DNA from 3 places in the Paenibacillus sp. NMA1017 genome. Region 2 is predicted to be linked to each of the others. Evidence: a T-box and tRNA genes for the amino acid it is inferred to sense, from the RefSeq annotation. Region 2 holds a T-box; the other regions hold tRNA genes.
What was found. A T-box is a leader RNA that pairs with one kind of tRNA and senses whether it is charged. The one in region 2 lies ahead of argS (arginine--tRNA ligase), so its partner is inferred to be a tRNA-Arg.
Positions count from the first base shown of each region.

Region 1: it has a tRNA-Arg gene. The T-box ahead of argS (arginine--tRNA ligase) is inferred to sense a tRNA for this amino acid. The anticodon was not compared.
Region 3: it has a tRNA-Arg gene. The T-box ahead of argS (arginine--tRNA ligase) is inferred to sense a tRNA for this amino acid. The anticodon was not compared.

Region 1 covers NZ_JBZXYR010000014.1:90,787-94,884, forward strand. The annotation lists gene gap (type I glyceraldehyde-3-phosphate dehydrogenase) at 1-765, opposite strand, end outside; gene AC5ELV_RS23730 (sugar-binding transcriptional regulator) at 860-1,897, opposite strand; tRNA gene AC5ELV_RS23735 (tRNA-Arg) at 2,129-2,203, shown strand; gene clpP (ATP-dependent Clp endopeptidase proteolytic subunit ClpP) at 2,414-3,010, shown strand; gene AC5ELV_RS23745 (PdaC/SigV domain-containing protein) at 3,135-4,098, opposite strand, start outside.
Region 2 covers NZ_JBZXYR010000001.1:217,993-222,090, forward strand. The annotation lists gene AC5ELV_RS00995 (S-layer homology domain-containing protein) at 1-420, opposite strand, end outside; gene argS (arginine--tRNA ligase) at 684-2,414, opposite strand; T-box leader at 2,474-2,732, opposite strand; gene AC5ELV_RS01005 (four-helix bundle copper-binding protein) at 2,810-3,139, opposite strand; gene AC5ELV_RS01010 (MogA/MoaB family molybdenum cofactor biosynthesis protein) at 3,402-3,917, shown strand; gene AC5ELV_RS01015 (nicotinate phosphoribosyltransferase) at 3,984-4,098, opposite strand, start outside.
Region 3 covers NZ_JBZXYR010000005.1:253,710-257,807, reverse strand. The annotation lists gene AC5ELV_RS15460 (6-phospho-beta-glucosidase) at 1-330, shown strand, start outside; gene AC5ELV_RS15455 (PhzF family isomerase) at 492-1,394, opposite strand; gene AC5ELV_RS15450 (hypothetical protein) at 1,904-2,227, opposite strand; tRNA gene AC5ELV_RS15445 (tRNA-Arg) at 2,522-2,595, opposite strand; gene AC5ELV_RS15440 (magnetosome magnetite crystal formation protein family) at 2,770-3,063, shown strand; gene AC5ELV_RS15435 (hypothetical protein) at 3,383-3,742, opposite strand; gene asnB (asparagine synthase (glutamine-hydrolyzing)) at 3,906-4,098, shown strand, end outside.

The sequences.
Region 1 (4,098 bases), on a different contig from region 2:
AGCAGTTACGTTTTTCTCCAGAACTGTTACCAGCTCAGTCAGGGAACCAGTTGCTACTGGAACACGTTGAGCCGCGCCATCCAGTTTACCTTTCAGTTCAGGAATTACCAGACCGATGGCTTTTGCAGCACCAGTTGTGTTAGGAATGATGTTTTCTGCTGCTGCGCGAGCACGACGGAAGTCACCTTTAGCATGTGGAGCATCCAAAGTGTTTTGGTCGCCAGTGTAAGCGTGAATTGTAGTCATCAAACCTTCGATGATACCGAATTTGTCTTGCAGTGTTTTAGCCATAGGAGCCAGGCAGTTTGTTGTGCAAGAAGCACCGGAGATTACAGTTTCAGTACCGTCCAGAATTTCATGGTTTACGTTATAAACGACAGTTTTCATGTCGCCAGTAGCTGGAGCGGAGATAACAACTTTTTTAGCGCCGCCTTTCAAATGTTTCTCAGCAGCTTCTTTAGTTGTGAAGAAACCTGTGCATTCCAGAACGATGTCTACACCCAGGTCTCCCCAAGGCAGTTCTTCAGGGTTGCGGTTAGCCAAAACTTTAACTTCTTTACCGTTTACTTTGAAGAAGCCGTCATGTACTTCTACTTCTCCTTGGAAAGTACCTTGTGTTGTATCATATTTCAACAAATGTGCCAACATTTTGGAATCTGTCAAGTCATTGATTGCTACTACTTCAATACCTTCCACGTTTTGAATCCGGCGGAAAGCAAGGCGTCCAATACGTCCGAAACCGTTAATACCAACTTTAACTGTCATGAGTGAGTTCCTCCCAAAGTTCGTTTAGTTTAGTTTTATATATTCAAGACAGACCCGAAAGCCCGTCAAGACAACACTATTCATAAATCCTATATTAATCATTTAAATAACGACTTACAATCTCAACAGCAGCGCCTTCGTCAGTGACTAGAATATCCTCTTGCCCGAAACGCAGTACCGCATGAATAGCGGCTGCCTTGCTCTTGCCTCCAGCTACACCTAGAACGGTATCGGTACGCCTAATGTCCTCCAATCGGAGTCCAAGCGTCAGCATTCTGTGAACAACGACGCCATCTTCGTTAAAGTAATAACCAAACGATTCGGCAACGGCCCCTTCACTGCTGATCTGGGCAAAGGTTTCGGGATCAAGTTTACGTCTATGTGCCATTGCTATGGCGTTGCCTATCCCGTGAATGATGATACGACTCTCGCGAATCAGGTTCAATATATCCTGAATGTTCGTATCTTCAAGCAAGGAGTTGTAAGCATGATTGCTGAGCAAATCCGGTACATGGAGCAGACGGTATTGAGCGCCTACCTTGCGAGCCATTGTGGAAGCAATTGTGTTGGCCTGCATTTCCATGCTTTCTCCCAAACCCCCGCGTGCCGGTACAAACCACCCACCCTTAAGTGGGCCATTAGAAGGTAGTGCCAGTTGTTCCGCCACGTCGGCAATCGTCGTGCCACCTGTTACAGCGACCACATCCTCGTCATCCATAACACTCAGCAACGCTTTTGCTCCAGCGCGCCCTAGCTCCTGCTTTGTTAACGGAGAAGCATCCGAATCCCCTGGAACGACAACCACCTTCCTCAAACCATAGGCTTGACGAATCTGGTCCTCCAATTGGGACAGGCCGAACAAGTTGTTCGCAATCGGCTCCAGCTGTTCCAGCAGATCCAGTCCTGCTTTGCTCACCTTCATGCCTACACTCTCAATCTCAATTAGCCCCTGAGCTTTAAGAAGATCGGTTTCGGCGCGCAATACGCGCTCGGTCATGTTCAGTGAAGCTGCCAGTGTTCTGCGTCCAACAACATCGGACAGCATAATCTGATGCAGGATCGTGTACCTTTTTTTCAAAACATCCATGAGGTCGGGCAGAAGCTGCTTCTGTATTTCTAATATCTTTCGCATGCTTTCCACTCCCGCACACTTCTAAGTTCTGTCTCTAATGCTCTATCTTTAACTGGTCTTAAAACGTCCCGGGATAACTTTTTAAGTCCCACGTATATCTTAACCAATATTTGCTCCACATGCAAGTCTATCTGAACCTATATTTCTCAACTTTATATGTGAATATGCGCACGTAATAAAAGCTTGCAATTCAATGCCGTATATCATATAATCATCTTTGTTTCCAATTGTGCGCCCGTGGTCCAACGGATATGACGTAGGCCTCCGGAGCCTGAGATCGAGGTTCGATTCCTCGCGGGCGCGCCATTTTAAATGAACGCATAAATGCTTCTATATAATGTTTTAACCAATAAGAGCGCTGAGGGCTCTTTTTTTTAATCATTAGTTTGACTTTCTTTGACTTTTTGTTTGAAATTGTTTATCATGTGGTTAATACGGTAACAGTTTATAAATAAGGGACGTGTAATCGGCATGTCCACCAAATCCACTAACGATATTTAAGGGAGGTTTTTTGACGTGAGCTATGTTCCTATGGTAGTAGAACAAAGTAACCGCGGCGAACGCGCCTATGACATTTATTCCAGACTGTTGAAGGATCGCATTATTTTGTTAGGCTCGGACGTCAATGACGTTGTAGCCAACTCTATTATTGCTCAAATGCTGTTTTTGGCTGCCGAAGATCCTGAAAAAGATATTCACTTGTATATTAACAGTCCTGGCGGTTCCATTACAGCTGGTATGGCCATTTTCGATACGATGCAATACATTAAACCTGACGTATCTACGATTTGCGTAGGTATGGCAGCTTCCATGGGCGCGTTCTTGCTGAATGCAGGCGCCAAAGGTAAACGTTTCGCTTTGCCAAACAGTGAAATTATGATTCATCAACCACTGGGTGGTGCACAAGGCCAGGCAACGGATATTGAAATCCGTGCACGCCGCATTCTGAAAATGCGTGATAAATTGAACCGCATTCTCGCAGATCGCACAGGCCAACCACTGGAACGCATTGAAAAAGATACAGATCGTGACTACTTCATGTCCGCTGATGATGCCAAGGAATACGGTATTATTGATAAAGTGCTAACTAGCTCCTCTCCAGAAGGTGTATAAGAAAGAAATTCACCTCTTGATAGCTGGTAAATGAAAAAGCTGCCCCGGATGTTCGTATCCGGTAGGCAGCTTTTTTGCTTTGTTTTTTTGGGGTATAGACAATCGAGCTTATTCATTTCTACTATTAAATCTGTCCCACAAAAGGCTTTCCGCCTTGAGGCAGCAGTTGACCGAACGAGTAGGTAAACTCCGGAATTCCATACGCGTATGGCGCATAATCATACAAATCAAACACGATTGTTACTCCACTGTTCGTCACATAAAAATTCTGATCGGCCGCCAGCTCTTTAAATTTGCCGAATCCTTCCCCAGCCTGAAGCGCATCGATTTTTTTCTTCAAATCAGCATTGAGGAACTTTTTGTAATTTGGATTCGCCTTCAATACGTCAGACAACTGCAGCAGTTTACCATCAGCGAGCGAGAACGTATATCCTTTACGTGCCGTCATGCCATGTGCGCCACCCGTATACGAGTAATCCTGCATAATTACACTCAGAATACCATCTTTGTTATAGGCAATCGCAAAATCATTTCCGAACTCATACGGTCTTTCTGTCGTAGCCTCTCCCTCAGCCATTATCTTTTTGCCTGCTGCCAATATACCCTCTGCATGCTTTTTAAGCACGTTGTTAATAGCCTGTTGAGCCTCAGGATTCAGCTGGCTGCCGCTGATTTGCGGATACTTAATCTTGTAGGACACCTTCGCATTACTCGAAGCGGGAAGTGTTTGAGGCACAATTGTGATCGGATTTAGCTGGCTTTTACTCAGCGTTACTGTTTTCTGAGCTGCATTCCATTGAGCATCTATGCCTAGATAGTCTTTCAGCAGACTCATAGGAATGTATAGCTTCCCAGCGATCTGTTTGGCATCCATGCTACGTGTATTGATTCCATTGACGTTGACGTAGGCATCTGAGGAAGAAGCCATAATGTAAAGTTTATTGTAACCGCTACCTACGGTATATGTCGCTGTTTTCGCATCATAGCTTACTGGAATCCCCAGGCTGTCACGCAGTGCGGCCACCGGAATCATAGTACTCCCGTTCACTTGAACACCTTTAGCAGGCAATGTTTTACCATTCCATTGG
Region 2 (4,098 bases):
TGGATATTCACCCGTTGCACTCACTGCTTTATACAAAATATTCGCAAATTGTTCTCTTGTCATACGGGTGCTTGGATCAACATCTGGTGACAAAGGGATTTGGTGTTGGGCTGCAATCCGATAGGACTGGGCATACCATGCCGAAGCCGGAATGTTTGCAAAGGAACCCGTTGTAAAATCAGGCATTACCTGAAGGTCCATTGCACGAACAACCAAGTGTACTCCTTGTGCATACGTGAGCGTTTGATCTGGTGCAAATTTATCCTTAGTTATTCCTTGAATAATTCCTTTGTCCTGTAGTGAGTTTACGATCTTCTCCTGTTCAGCTCCCTTTATATCACCAAAAGCAGAGGCCGACGTAGCTACTGCCAATGAACAGATGACAAGCAGAGCTGCTGTCACGCTTTTATTCTTTTTCATGTGATACACCTCCATGTTTACTTTGCTTCTACACTTACCGACGCAATAGAATCATCAAATGTTTCAAATATACACAAATTGGTTGCAAAACAGTGGAATACCTGCGATTAGTGTAACCCGTCTAACTCTTTTCTGCTCACAATCTTTATACATACCCAAAAGTGCCTGTGACAGATTAACCTTTTATAGTATTCCTTTGGAAGAGCCATATCTGGGCAGCAGTCATTCCACCAGCAAAAACTGCTCTCCTTTATTCGCATTACTTACATCCGATTCGGTGCTTTCAGACCAAGAAGTTGCAGCGCGCATGCCAGAATATCCGCAGTTTGTTCCGCCAACTGAATACGCCAGCGTCCACCATCGACAATCCTTTCCTTGGCGTAAAAACGGTTGAACGCCTGGGCCGTATCCAGTGCAAATCTGGCAATAACCGAAGGCTCCAGTTGGCGAGCTGCACGTATCAGTTGTCCGTGATAGCGACCCAACTGCTTAAGCAGCGCCCAACCTGCGTCACCCAACATTTCATCCGATACGTCATTAAAATCACTAGAATAGCTATCTTGGACAAGGGCGTTGCTGCTAGGATTAGTATTAACAACAACATCGGCGCGAGCGTAAGCTTTCTCCAGAAGGCTGCGGATGCGCGCATGAGTATACTGCACATAAGGCCCGGTCTCGCCTTCAAAGGTCAGCGCCTCCTCCAACGAAAAATCCACTTCATTCAGCCGGTTGTTTTTTAAATCACCAAAAATAATCGCCCCGATGCCAACGTCCTCAGCTACTGCCTGTTGTTCCTGCAAATCGGGATTTTTCTGAGTAATGATGGCTTGAGCACGTGCTATAGCTTCATCCAGCACCTCCTCCAGTTTGACAACTTTTCCGCGTCTTGTGGACATTTTCTTACCCGCAAACCGCATTAATCCAAACGGCACATGCTCACATTGCTCCGCCCATGCCTCCCCTGCATGCTTCAGCACCGCAAACACCTGCTGGAAATGCAACTTCTGTTCCCCACCAACGACGTACAGCAACCGATCAGCCTTCATCACTTCATGACGATAAATCGCTGTTGCCAGATCACGTGTCGGATAAATGGTGGTCCCATCCTTTTTTAGAATAAGACACGGAGGCAGTTCCTCGTCTTCCAGACGAACTACGAGCGCGCCATCACTTTCCTCCAGCAATCCTTTTGCTCTTAATTGATCAATAACTGCCTGCATCTTATCATTGTAAAAACTTTCTCCCAGTACATGGTCAAATGTAATGTTTAGACGCTGGTACATACGATCAAATTCACCCAGACTGACTTCAACAAAAAACTCCCATAGTTGTTGAGCCTCAGCGTCTCCATGCTCCAAACGTCGGAACCACTCGCGGCCTTCATCCTCTAAAGACAGATCATGCTCGGCCTCCTGATGAAAACGCACATACAGCTTCAGCGATTCACCAATCGGATCATGCTGTAGCTGCTCCTCATTTCCCCATCTTTTATAGGCCGCAATTTGCTTGCCAAACTGTGTTCCCCAGTCTCCAAGATGATTCACACTAATCGGTACATAACCTGTTTCACCAAGTATGCGATACAAAGCAGCACCGATAACAGTAGAGCGAAGATGACCGATACCAAACGGTTTCGCAATATTGGGTGAGGACATATCAATAACTACCCGCTGTCCGTGTCCGATATTGGGATTGAGGAAATCAGCCTTGCTCAATTCAGCAAGCATAAACGGAATATGAACAGATCGATCCAAGGTTATGTTTACATAGGCACCCAATGCTGAAGCGGTTAAACCTTCTTCATGGCCTACTAGCTCCGCCAATTCCAGTGCAATGTGCTGCGGAGACTTTCGAAACTTTTTAGCCAGCACAAAGCAGGGAAACGCCACATCTCCCCATTCAGGCTGCGGAGGCATCTCAAATAATGATAAAATTTCTTTTTCCTCCAAGCCCGTATGGGCCAATATCGCTTGAGCAGCAATCCTCATCAACATGATCTCTCTCCTTCTTTTTATAGAATCTAACAAAAAAAGCCCCCGCCTCTTGAAAACATTCAAGAGACGAGAACTTCAATATCCCCGCGGTACCACTCTTCGTAAATCGGTTGTGCAGCTAAAGCTAACTTACACAAATCGCGATTTCACTCCAATGACTAATAACGGTGTCTGCCGGGCTGATCTACTAGAAATTCTGCTCGTTGGATCAACCGTCTCCCGGGTGCGCTTCACATCGGACCTCATACCGGCTTCCACCTCTTCCGGCTCGCTGTAATGATACGGCCCCGCTGCTACTCTCCCGTTCCATGACGTTAATTCCCATCATTATACAAACCTATTCAGTAGAAAGCAACCTTTTATTTCCTCTTCAGGAACTAGTTCCATATATGTAATTACACTGCCACCAATTGGCGGCATGCCTGAACGCAACGACGGCAGGCTTCTGCACAATGTTTGCAATGATCATGGGAATGCTTGCTGCATTCAGCAGCACATACCTCACAGGCCTTGGCGCACAGCTCACAGATTTGCTCGGCAAAATCCGTTCCGCGCTGCAGCATTTGAGCAGCAAATCCGCATATTTCTGCACATTCCCTACTCACTCGAATACATTCACGTAGCATAGCTAAATCATATTCCTTCAAACTCGCTACGTAACATACATTACAAGCGTTCATACATTCCAGGCAAGCATCCACGCATTGTTGGTATGAGTGATTCATATTACATTACCTCCCAGTTGTTGACCCTGCTGTACTATTACCCGCTGATCCTTGAGATTAATCATTTGATGTGGGCGCTTACAATAAAATAAAAACAAAGTAATCCCGACTTATGTAAGGAAGTGTACTATATTCCAGTGTGCAAGTGCAAGGATATTAATCACATGGATTTTTAGCCCCTGTTTCTGACTTGCATACACTCAGTCATTGCTCTATTGTAAAAAGTGTATGTCTAACCACCGATCAAGGAGTGAACATTTTAATGAATATGTCTTCCGTAGAGGAGCATCGACAGGAATCCCCGCAACAGGTTAATTGCATGGTCGTGACTGTCTCGGACACACGCACCGTGGAAACAGATACTGGGGGACGACTGCTCATGGATCTACTAGAAACCAATGGATATACAGTTGTTCGATATGTCATCGTCAAGGATGACTACGAAGGTATTCAGCAGTTAGTATCCGAAGCAGTGGCACAGGATGACATCGAGGCTGTTCTTTTGACAGGTGGTACCGGTATTTCTCCACGTGATACTACATATGAAGCTGTCTCCTCTCTACTGGATAAGGAACTACCTGGCTTTGGGGAAATCTTCCGTTATTTAAGCTTTGCTGAGGACATTGGTTCAGCAGCTATCTTAAGCCGGGCTGTAGCTGGCACTGTGGGCCAGACAGCTGTATTTTCTATGCCTGGCTCACGCGGAGCCGTTCGTTTGGCAATGGAACGCATTATTGTCCCTGAGCTACGACATGTAATGAGAGAAATTTATAAATAAGCTCCTATTTCCTACATGCCGCGACACAAAAAGGCACCCCATGCATTCATGAGGTGCCTCTTCCAACTATTCTTTTTCTTCAACTTCGGGCTGCATATAGCTGTCGATCAGCTTTTGCTTCAGCTCCCATACCTTCTCGCTCAGATTTACACGATAAATTTCAGGGTTCAGCTTCCGCAAA
Region 3 (4,098 bases), on a different contig from region 2:
AGTACACGTAACAATGGTGCGATTGATGATGTTCCTTATGATAGCGCCATCGAAGTGACCAGTGTCATTCGCGCCCATGGTGCCGAACCTGTCAACTTTGGCAAATTCCCACCTGCACAGCGGGGCTTGCTGCAAGTAATGAAGGCAATGGAAGAGCTGACGATTGAAGCGGCAGTCACCGGTGACTATGCAACCGCACTACAAGCCTTTACCCTGAATCCGCTCGTACCAAGCGGTGACATTGCTCAAACCGTGCTGGATGAATTGCTAGAAGCACATAAAGAGCATCTGCCTCAATTCTTTGCTCATAAGGAGAAAGCGACGGTATAAAAAGGCCGCCTATCATCCCACTAAAACACAAAAAAGCTTCCTACATGTAGGAAGCTTTTTGCTATACGTCCCAGGAGTACTTGCTGGGACATTGGTGTTATTGGTTTGTACTTGGCTTGACAATCCGTCATTAAGCTTATTGATAATTTTGTTAGACTTTTTTAAAGTATCATCTCCGTTGAAAAAGCAATAACCGCTTTCCCCGTAATTTGAACTAATACGGGTTTTCCCTGTTCCTTTTTCACATGGACATGCATTGTTCCCTCCCTTTTGATTGCCTCACCTTGTAAAATATTAAAATCAAAAGACTGCTCATTCTCATTTTGCAAAATGTTATAGTGTACCAAATAGGCTCCAAGCGGTCCGTTTGCATTTCCTGTCACCGGGTCTTCAGCTATTCCAATTGCAGGAGCAAACATTCTTCCGTGAACCAATATATCCTCTTGTGGATTTAATGTAAAAACATAATATCCATTACATCCAATATGCTTGCTGATTTCTGTAAGCTTCTGCAAATCAGGTTTTAAACTATGTAGTATTTCATTGGAGTAAATCGGAACCATTACCTTAGAATGACCTGTTGAAGATATCGCAACTGGATATTCCATGCAAATATCTTTACAAGAAATACCTAACGCATTTGCAATCTGACTTCTTATTTCATCATTTAAAGGCTCTGATACAGAAGGTTCTCCCTGTGTCATTACAATAGAATAGTCATCTTCATGCTTTATAACATCAACAGGCAATATACCTGCTTTTGTTTTCTGAATAATTCTTCCAGTTTCAGCTTTTCTCTCAATTGCATAAACATAATGTGCTGCTACTGTTGCATGACCACAAATTGGAACCTCTGTTGTTGGAGTGAAAAATCTTACTCCAACATCATAATTTGAAGAATTTGTTTCAAAAATAAATGCAGTTTCCGAATTATTTAATTCTCTTGCAATTCTCTGCATCTGCTCATCTGTAAGTCCATTTGCATTTGGAACAACTCCAGCAGGGTTGCCATGAAATCTATTTTTTGTAAATGAGTCTACTTGATATATTCTATATTTTTTCACAATTTCGCCTCTATAAATACTAGTTTGTCTGTCTGTTAAATCTGATATTAGCATACTTTTTAGGCAGTTTCACTTAAATTAAAAGATATAATATGACACTTTAATGAAAACGAACTGATCCTTATTATAGAATCGCGCTCTTTTATGGAAGATTGTTATTAAACTAAAGCCGCAGTTAGCTGAAATGGTCTTCTCAATCCTTATCTAAAAATGGAATAAATCTTTTATGATTATAGATACTTTTAGATTCTGCCACGCCTGTTGAGTAACTCAATTCATAAAACAAGAGGTGCACTGAAGAAGAACGTGCTGAATCTGAATCAGCCATTCAACAGGTAAGTTTTGAAGAAGAAATAGACGAGAAAATCGCGCAAAGGAAAGAACGGCATGTTGGGGCCATGAGGTCTGAGCAGCAACAAATAGCCAATTGAGCAGGACATAGACGATTAGAGCACAGAATAATTGCCCATAGACCGCATTTTCAGTCATGCCCAACAGCGTTGGAATATTCAAATGTTGCTTGATCCAACGAAAGAAGACTTCAATCTGCCATCAAGCCTTTTGATCTGTTTTGCCCCCCTGAAGGGGTTGCCCATTTTCTGCTCGTAAAGCGACATGAAGTTTAATACCTGCACGCTCTCCGTGATAAGGAGCCCAATGGATCGATAGCTACCCCATTGTTCCAACGCAGCCATGCACCAGTATTGGAGTAAATGGTACACCGTAAACTTGCGGGCTTTGTCTTCATAACCTATTAACTTCACAACCCTTTGAACTTCTTCAGGAGTCAGCATGGATTGAAGGATAGATGTAATCGTGATAGAATTTCTCATAAGATCGTCTTCTTTCGGATTCGTTTGGATGGTACCAACGATTCTGCAGAAAAGACGATCTTTTTTCTGCCATTTTGTGGTTATTCAACAGGCGTGCTACTATATAGGGGTATTAGTTTATATAGCGTGTAAAAATCGTGTGTATAATTTGAGTAAACAGGTGTATTAATCACACCTTTTTCTAACGTTTTCTATCGTAACCCCAATAAAAGAAAAAACGCCCCAAACCCTTATATATCAAGGATTTGAAGCATTTTTAATTTCGTTCAAACTTTACATATCTGAACGCTTCGACGTCCCAGGAGGGATTCGAACCCCCGACCGACGGCTTAGAAGGCCGTTGCTCTATCCAGCTGAGCTACTGGGACAAAATGGTGATCAATAAAACCTTATGTATTCAGCGCATTGATTATTATATCACATTTCGGGCAACTGTCAAAAGCATTTTTTCATGATATAGGGAAGCTGGCTACAAAAGGAATCATTTGGACGCTAACGGGGTATTATGTACAAAGAACCATGCATAAAGGAGGGGTTGAGCCGTGAGAGGTCTTTTGTCGTCACTTTGTTATTTCAGCATTTTCTTCGCACCTTTTCTAGTGCCTGTCATTGTGTGGATTGCAGTACGGGACGAATATGTTCAGGGACATGCAAAAAAAGCTATTTTATCGCATATTTTCCCCATTATTGCGGCAATTCCGCTAGTGTATTTTATAATAACGTCGAATCATGCAGGTTCAGTGATCGGGTTTGTACTGCTATTCGTAGTGGTCTATCTCGGGGTTTTTGTGTATAACATCTACAAAGGGATTATGACGCTGCGTGAAGCGGCTTAGTTCAAAAAGAAGCCTCCTACATACCGCTAATGTGGCGGGATACGGAGGCTTCTTTAGGGTCATTTTTGATAAGTTGCTGCTGCTATTTGGTTCAATGGCTGCTTATTTATTCCCAAAGCGTTTAGGACTTCTCCGTACTTCATGTCTTACGTTTTTCTCCAGCACTTCTTCCGCGAACTCATTGTTATGAATATAACTGCTACCTTTATTTTTCTTATAATTCGCTTTGCCGTCTATGATTTTCCCCTCCTTTCACGCTGATCCGGCGATGGCGCCGGGGCCCAAATCAACAAAAGCCGAGGCATAGCACACCATATCCTCATGCCCCGAACTCCTTGGCGAACTCTGTGCTGAGCTGCCCATAGGAGAGCAATTCTTTTTTAAACTTCTCTCGCTCCTCACCAGCAGTAATGTGTGTAGAGTCGGTAAAAGCCTTGTCTGTCACTTCCTCAAATGCCGAATGCAGATTATTGTCGTACCAATCCAGTTCCAGGTCGGCGTCATTGCGGATGATCCTTACCATGTCATAGTCATGGTGACCATCCTTCTGATCCGTGGCCGTGATATAGACCAGCAGTTCCGGGTCATCTGCGGCACCAGGCCGCACCTCTACTTCAGCGCAGCGCACTCCGTCAAGTTCAGTGAAGCGGCGTATTTTGGCATCCTTGATGTAGTACATTGTCTCCCTCCTTCCTTGCGAGTAGACGGGTTGCCCCATCTGTAGTTTTCGGAACGGACAGACATTTTATGCTTCTTTTCGGCATATATACTGATGAACTGGGGATTTAGTTTTTGATTCATTCCAACACTGGATGAACACGACAAAGAGAGGATGAACAGACATGTGCGGAATTACAGGTTTCATACAGTGGAACGGAGACTTAATGCATCAATCTGAGCTGCTGCTGAATATGACGCAAACGCTCTCCGATCGCGGACCGGATGCTGCGGGTACCTGGATATCCAACCCGTGTGCCTTCGGACACCGAAGACTGAGCGTTATGGACCCGGAAAATGGCGCTCAGCCCATGATCC